DNA from 2 places in the Arthrobacter sp. JDC6 genome. Region 2 is predicted to be linked to the other one. Evidence: riboswitches for the same ligand, from Rfam matches in the RefSeq annotation. Region 2 holds a riboswitch; the other holds the start of a gene.

Region 1 (3,401 bases), 360 kb from region 2:
GGCTTCAGCGGCGGTGATCACCTTGGCGGCCTTGCCCGGAACGCGGACGGTGAGGGTGTCGAAGAAGGAGTCCGTGACCAGTTCGCGGCCCAGTGACGTGAGTGCTGTTGCCAGGACCCTGGCCTTGTGGTGGACGGTCTCTGCGATCGCCTTCAGGCCGTCGGGGCCGTGGTAAACGGCGTAGAAGGAGGACACGATGGCCAGCAGCGCCTGGGCGGTGCAGATGTTGGACGTGGCCTTCTCGCGGCGGATGTGCTGCTCGCGGGTCTGCAGGGCCAACCGGTAGGCAGGCGTGCCGGCGTTGTCCTTGGAGACGCCCACGATCCTGCCCGGGAGGGTACGTTCCATTCCCTTTTGGACGGCCATGTAGGCGGCGTGCGGCCCCCCAAAGAACAGCGGCACGCCAAAACGCTGGGTGGAGCCGACGGCAATGTCCGCGCCCTGCTCGCCCGGAGGTGTGATCAGTGTCAGGGCCAGCAGGTCCGCAGCCACGGTGACCAGCGCGCCCCCGTCCTTGGCAGCGGCGATCACGGCGGATTGGTCCCACACGCGGCCGGAGACCCCGGGCTGCTGCAGCACGACGCCGTTGATGTCGCCGTCGGGCAGGCCCTTGGACAGGTCGGCGACCTCCACCTCGAAGCCGAGCGCCTCCGCCCGGCCCAGCACGATGGCGATGGTCTGGGGGAGGCAGTCGGCGTCGAGCACCGTCTTGCCGTCCTTCGCTGCCTTGGACCTGTTGGCGCGGCGCATCAGCAGCACGGCCTCGGCCACCGCCGTTGCCTCGTCCAGCAAGGAAGCGTTGGCTACCGGGAGCGCCGTCAGGTCCTGCACCATGGTCTGGAAGTTCAGCAGCGCCTCAAGCCGGCCCTGGGAAATCTCCGGCTGGTAGGGCGTGTAGGCGGTGTACCAGGCCGGGGATTCCAGGATGTTGCGGCGGATCACCGGCGGAGTCACGGTGTCGTAGTAGCCCTGGCCGATCATCTGGACTGCCGTCTTGTTCTTGGCGGCAAGCTTCCGCAGTTCCGTGAGGACTTCAACCTCGCTGAGGGCGTCGGTCAGCTTGAGCGCAGTTTCCTGGCGGATGGGCGCGGGGACGGCCACGTCAACCAGGCCATCCAGGCTGTCGTAGCCGATGGCCTTGAGCATGGTGTCGATGTCGGCCTGGCGGCGCGCGCCGATATGGCGGTCAACAAACGATGTTGGATGCGAATGAATCGTCATGAGGAACTCCAGATCTGGCCGGCCGAAGGTGGCACGGCGTGGGATGGGTTCCTCCCCGCTCTGTATTGGACCTGAGAGATTCCGCGTTGCCTGCTGTTGGCAGGGGACCGCTTGCACCGTCGGTGAACCAGGCAGAAGCCTGATTGCTTTCCAGAGTCGCCTCGCCGTGACGGTACGGGGGCCTGAGAGATTCCTGGGGAGGATTTGCTCCTACGGCGCCTGACCGGTGTTTCGCCGGGAGGACTCTCCCGTCACAGCTCGAAAGGCTTATTCAAATGTGGGTGATTCGGCTCACAAGGTACCGGGATAGACCCGTCCGTGGCAAATCGGGCGGCTTCCGTGCGGGGCTCGAGGGGCACGTGACGCCGTTCTTCCCCGCTTGTGTCGGGAGGGGTTTGACATTCGATCGTGACGGACACCACACTGAACCCCGGGATTGGCGCCGCCGGTGGCTGGCTCAGCGTATCCGGAGCAGCCCACCAGTCGGCGCCTGTCCCATTGCATGACCGGCCGTGGCCCAAAAAGCCTGCGGCTTCCAACTGAATACGCCTTCGACCTGCGGCGGGAGAGCCCTGCCGGGTACATCCAGCAGGCGCCGTAGGAGCAAACCCTCCCCAGGAAACTCTCAGGCCCACGTACCGCCGCGGACAGGCAACTCTGGAAAGCAGCCGGGCATGACCCTGGCTCACCGGCGGTGCAAGCGGCTTTTGCTGCGGAAACTCTCAGGTCCACTACAGAGCGGGGAGGAACCAAATCTTTTGCGGCACCCAAAAGCCGCTTTATCGATGGAGTTCCTCATGGCGATTCATCCCCCCACGTCCAACGGCGAACCAGCCCGCAGCCAAGGCGCTGCCACGGCAGCCCGCAGCGAGCCTCCCCACCTGGAGCGGCAGCTCACCAACCGGCATATCCAGCTCATCGCCATCGGCGGCGCGATCGGCACGGGCCTGTTCATGGGTTCCGGCAAGACCATCTCCGCGGCCGGCCCATCCGTGATCTTCGTATACATGATCATCGGCTTTATGCTTTTCTTCGTCATGCGGGCCATGGGTGAACTGCTGCTCAGCAACCTGAACTACAAGTCCTTCAGTGATTTCGCCGCCGATCTCCTGGGGCCGTGGGCCGGATTCTTCACCGGCTGGACGTACTGGTTCTGCTGGGTGATCACCGGAATCGCCGACGTCATCGCCATCGCAGGGTACTCAAAGGAACTTTGGCCGGCGCTGCCACTTTGGGTCCCGGGCCTGGCCACGGTGGGCATCCTGCTCCTGCTGAACCTCGCCACCGTCAAGGCGTTCGGCGAGACCGAGTTCTGGTTCGCCCTCATCAAGATCGTCGCCATCGCAGCCCTGATCATCGTGGGACTCTTCATGATCTTCACCGGTTTCCAGAGCGACGCGGGCACCGCAAGCTTCACCAACCTGTGGAGCCATGGCGGGTTCTTCCCCAATGAGTTCATGGGCTTCGTGGCCGGATTCCAGATCGCAGTCTTCGCCTTCGTAGGCATCGAACTGGTGGGAACCACCGCCGCCGAGGCCAAGAACCCCGAGCGCACGCTGCCCAAGGCCATCAACGCCATCCCCGTCCGCGTGCTGCTCTTCTATGTCGGTGCGCTGGTCATCCTGATGGCGGTCACCCCGTGGACCCAGTTCGCCGCCGGCCACAGCCCCTTTATCGGGATGTTCTCCCTGGCCGGCCTCGGCGCCGCGGCCACGGTGGTCAACCTGGTGGTCCTGACTTCGGCGATGTCCTCCGCGAACTCCGGCATCTACTCCACGTCCCGCATGGTCTTCGGCCTGGCCCAGGAAGGCGACGCCCCCGGTATCTTCAGCCGGCTCTCCACGAGGAAGGTGCCCAGCAACGCGCTGTTCCTGTCCTGCGTCCTGCTGCTGTCCGGCGTCGTACTCATGTATGCCGGCCAGGATGTTGGCATGGCCTTTGAAATGGTGACCACCGTGTCTGCGGTCTGCTTCGTCTTCGTCTGGTCGATCATCCTCGCCAGCTACATCTCCTTCCGGCGCCGCCGGCCGCACCTGCATGCGGCGTCGAAGTTCAAGATGCCCGGTGGCATTCCCGCCGTGTGGGTGGTGTACGCATTCTTCGCCTTCGTCCTTTGGGCCCTTACCACCCAGCCCGACACTCTCGTTGCACTGCTGGTAACCCCTATCTGGTTCGTCATC
Region 2 (3,401 bases):
CCATGGTGTAGCCGGTGGCACTGAACGCCAACCCCGCTGCCACCACGTATCCCGGGCGGACCTTGCGGACCAGCGGCACCACCACCAGGCCGGCCACCACCGTGGCGGCCAGTGCCGGGATCATGGCAACGCCGGCTGCGGACGGCGTCATTCCCTCGAGGAGTTGGAGGTGCTGGGCGAGGAACAGGATGAAGCCGTTGAAGGAGAACAGGGCAAGGATGTTGGCGCTGATGGCCATGCTGAACACCCTGTTCCGGAACAGGGACATGTCCAGCAGGGGGTGCGCCAGCCGCTGCTGCCGCTGCACGAACACCGCCCCCATGGCCAGGCCGAAGGCGATGGCGCCCAGACCTGCCGCCCCTGGACCTTCGGTGGCAACTGCCTTGATCCCGTAGACAACGGGCACCATGACCAGCATGGAGAGCAGGATGCTGGGGATGTCCACCTTGCCGGGTGCCGGATCCTTCGATTCCGGGATGAGGGCCGGTCCAAACGCCAGCAGGGGGAGCATGAGGGGGACCGCCACCAGGAAGACGGCACCCCACCAGAAGTGCTCCACCAGCCAGCCGCCGAAGATCGGACCCAGGGCCGCGCCGCCGGAGAATCCGGCGGCCCAGATGGCGACGGCCAGCCTGCGGCGATTGGGCTCGGGGAAAATGTTGCGGATCAGCGACAAGGTGGACGGCATCAGCATGGCGCCGAAGAATCCCAGGGCGGCGCGGCCGGCGATGAGCCATTCCGGCGCGGGTGCAAAAGCCGTCGCAACGGACAGCGCGGCAAAGCCGATGCTGCCAAGGATGAGCAGCCTCCGCCGCCCAATCCGGTCGCCGAGGCTTCCCATTGATACCAGCAGCCCGGCCAGCACCAGGGGGTAGGCGTCAACGATCCACAGCAGCTGCACGCCCGTGGGTTCCAGGGCCCGGGCGATGGCCGGCAGCGCGAACGTCAGTGCGGTGTTGTCCACCGCCACCAGCAGCACGGGAAACATCAGCAGCCCCAGCGCCAGCCAGTCGCGCCACGGAGGACGCACGGAAGTGCTGCTTGCCTGCCCGGTTGCAGAACTCTCGATGGAAGTGGTCATGAGATAACTATACCGTCCGGACGGTATAGTTTAAAAATGCGATGGTTTTCCTTATTCCTGCACGGGGGAGGGCATGATGGAGGGCATGCCCCGAAAGCCTGTTGCCCGTGACGCGGTCCTTGACGCCTTCGAGTCCCTGCTGATTGAAGTGGGTGAGCGGGCGGCCACCCTCGATGCCGTGGCGCGCAGGGCCGGCGTATCCAAAGGCGGCCTCCTCTACCACTTTCCCAACAAGGAAGCCATGATTGCCGTGTTGCTCGACCGCCTGGAGGGCCTGGCGGGCGAGGATGCCGATGCCATGGCGTCGGCAGCTGAAGGCGCCGCGGCCTACTTCATCCGTTCCTCGGTCTGGGCGGATACCCCTTTGGACCGTGCCATCGTGGCCGCCACCCGGCTTGCAGAGGTGGCCCACGAGGAGACGCGGCGCCGCTTCGCGGCCATCCAGCAGCGCTGGCTGGACGAAATTGCTGCGGATGTGGGACCTGGGCTGGCCAAGGCAGTCCTCTATATGGGGGACGGCCTGTACTTCAACGCCATGCTGTCCGTGGCCCCTGCGCCGGCCGGGGGAGCGGCCGCTGACGTGGAGGAACTCCTGGCCGCGCTGGAACGGCTCCGCAGGTAGCTCCGTCATTTGCCGGGAGGGGTTGCCGCGTAGGACAATAGAAAGTTGTGAGGGCTGTCACCGGCCTTCATGATCCAACAAATGAATAGCCTTTGATCTGCGGCGGGAGAGTTCTGCCGGAAGTACAGGCAGGCGCCGTAGGAGCAAATCCTCCCCAGGAATCTCGCAGGCCCCCGTACCGCCGCGGCGAGGCACCTCTGGAAAGCAGCAGGCAGTCTTATTCTCTTTTGGAGAGGTAGGGACTGTTGTGCTCACCGACGGTGCAAGCGGGTCCTGCCCAGGCAGGGAACGCGGAAACTCTCAGGTCCAATACAGAGCGGGGAGGAACCCGAATAGCTGTGGCGTACCCTTCGCCGCCTGAGTAAATGGAGTTCCTTCGTGTCGGTTACCCCAGCCTCCACCACTTTCGTAGACCGCCATATCGGCGCGCGCCGCCAGGCCGACGTCGACACCATGCTCAAAGCCGTGGGCTACGACTCGGTCGATTCCCTTGTGGACACCGCGGTTCCCAAGGTCATCCGCCAGGACACCGCCCTTCGCCTGCAGGACGCCCTCAGTGAGGTTGAAGTCCTCACGGAACTGCGGAAGCTTGCCGCCAAGAACAAGACGGCGGTGCAGATGATCGGCCAGGGCTACTACGACACCGTGACTCCGCCGGTGATCCGCCGCAACATCCTGGAATCCCCGGCCTGGTACACCGCCTACACGCCCTACCAGCCGGAGATTTCCCAGGGCCGGCTTGAGGCGCTGCTGAACTTCCAGACCATGGTGCAGGACCTTGTGGGCCTGCCCATCGCCAACGCTTCGCTGCTGGATGAAGCAACGGCGGTGGCCGAGGCCGTGCTGCTGATGCGCCGCGCCAACAGGACCAAGCCCGCGGCAGACGGCAAGACCGTCCTGGACATCGACGTGCTGCCGCAGACCATCGCCATCGTGCTGGGGCGTGCGGAGGCGCTCGGCTTCGAGGTGGAGGTCGCCGACCTGTCCAAGGGCCTGCCCGACGGCGACATCAACGGGATCGTGCTGCAGCAGCCCGGCGCTTCCGGCCGCGTCTGGGACCAGTCCGCGGTGATCTCTGCAGCGAAGGACCGGGGCGCGCTGGTCACGGTCGCTGCGGACCTGCTGGCCCTGACACTGATCACACCTCCGGGCGAGCAGGGCGCGGACATTGCCGTCGGCTCAGCCCAGCGTTTTGGCGTGCCGCTGTTCTTTGGGGGCCCCCATGCCGCCTACATGGCTGTCCGCAAAGGCCTGGAGCGTTCCTTGCCTGGCCGCCTGGTTGGGGTGTCAAAGGACGACGCCGGCACGCCTGCCTACCGGTTGGCACTGCAGACCCGCGAGCAGCACATCCGCCGCGAGAAGGCCACGTCCAACATCTGCACCGCCCAGGCGCTGCTGGCCATCGTTGCGTCCATGTACGCCGTTTACCACGGCCCCGACGGCCTGAAGGCGATTGCCCAAACGGCGCACCGCCACGCCCGTAGCCTGGCGGCCTCGCTTGCGGCCGCCGGCGTCGAGGTGCTGCACACGAGCTTCTTCGACACCCTTACGGTCCGGGTCCCCGGACGGGCTGCTGGCATCATCGCCGACGCCGAGGCGCGGGGCATCAACCTGCGCAGCGTCGACGCCGACACCGTAGGCATCGCCCTCGATGAAACCACGACGGTGGCCATCGTCGCCCAGGTTGCCGACGTCTTT

Evidence for each region. A riboswitch is a leader RNA that binds a small molecule or an ion and turns the genes downstream of it on or off. The one in region 2 is predicted to bind glycine.
Region 1: linked by a shared signal. The riboswitch ahead of cycA (D-serine/D-alanine/glycine transporter) and the one ahead of gcvP (aminomethyl-transferring glycine dehydrogenase) in region 2 are both predicted to bind glycine.

Annotation. Positions count from the first base shown of each region.
Region 1 is NZ_CM151278.1:3,987,933-3,991,333, reverse strand. It holds gene gcvP (aminomethyl-transferring glycine dehydrogenase) at 1-1,221, opposite strand, end outside; glycine riboswitch at 1,382-1,482, opposite strand; glycine riboswitch at 1,774-1,872, shown strand; glycine riboswitch at 1,873-1,968, shown strand; gene cycA (D-serine/D-alanine/glycine transporter) at 2,019-3,401, shown strand, end outside.
Region 2 is NZ_CM151278.1:3,627,424-3,630,824, reverse strand. It holds gene ACV095_RS16795 (MFS transporter) at 1-1,081, opposite strand, end outside; gene ACV095_RS16790 (TetR/AcrR family transcriptional regulator) at 1,167-1,703, shown strand; glycine riboswitch at 1,797-1,894, shown strand; glycine riboswitch at 1,921-2,028, shown strand; gene gcvP (aminomethyl-transferring glycine dehydrogenase) at 2,082-3,401, shown strand, end outside.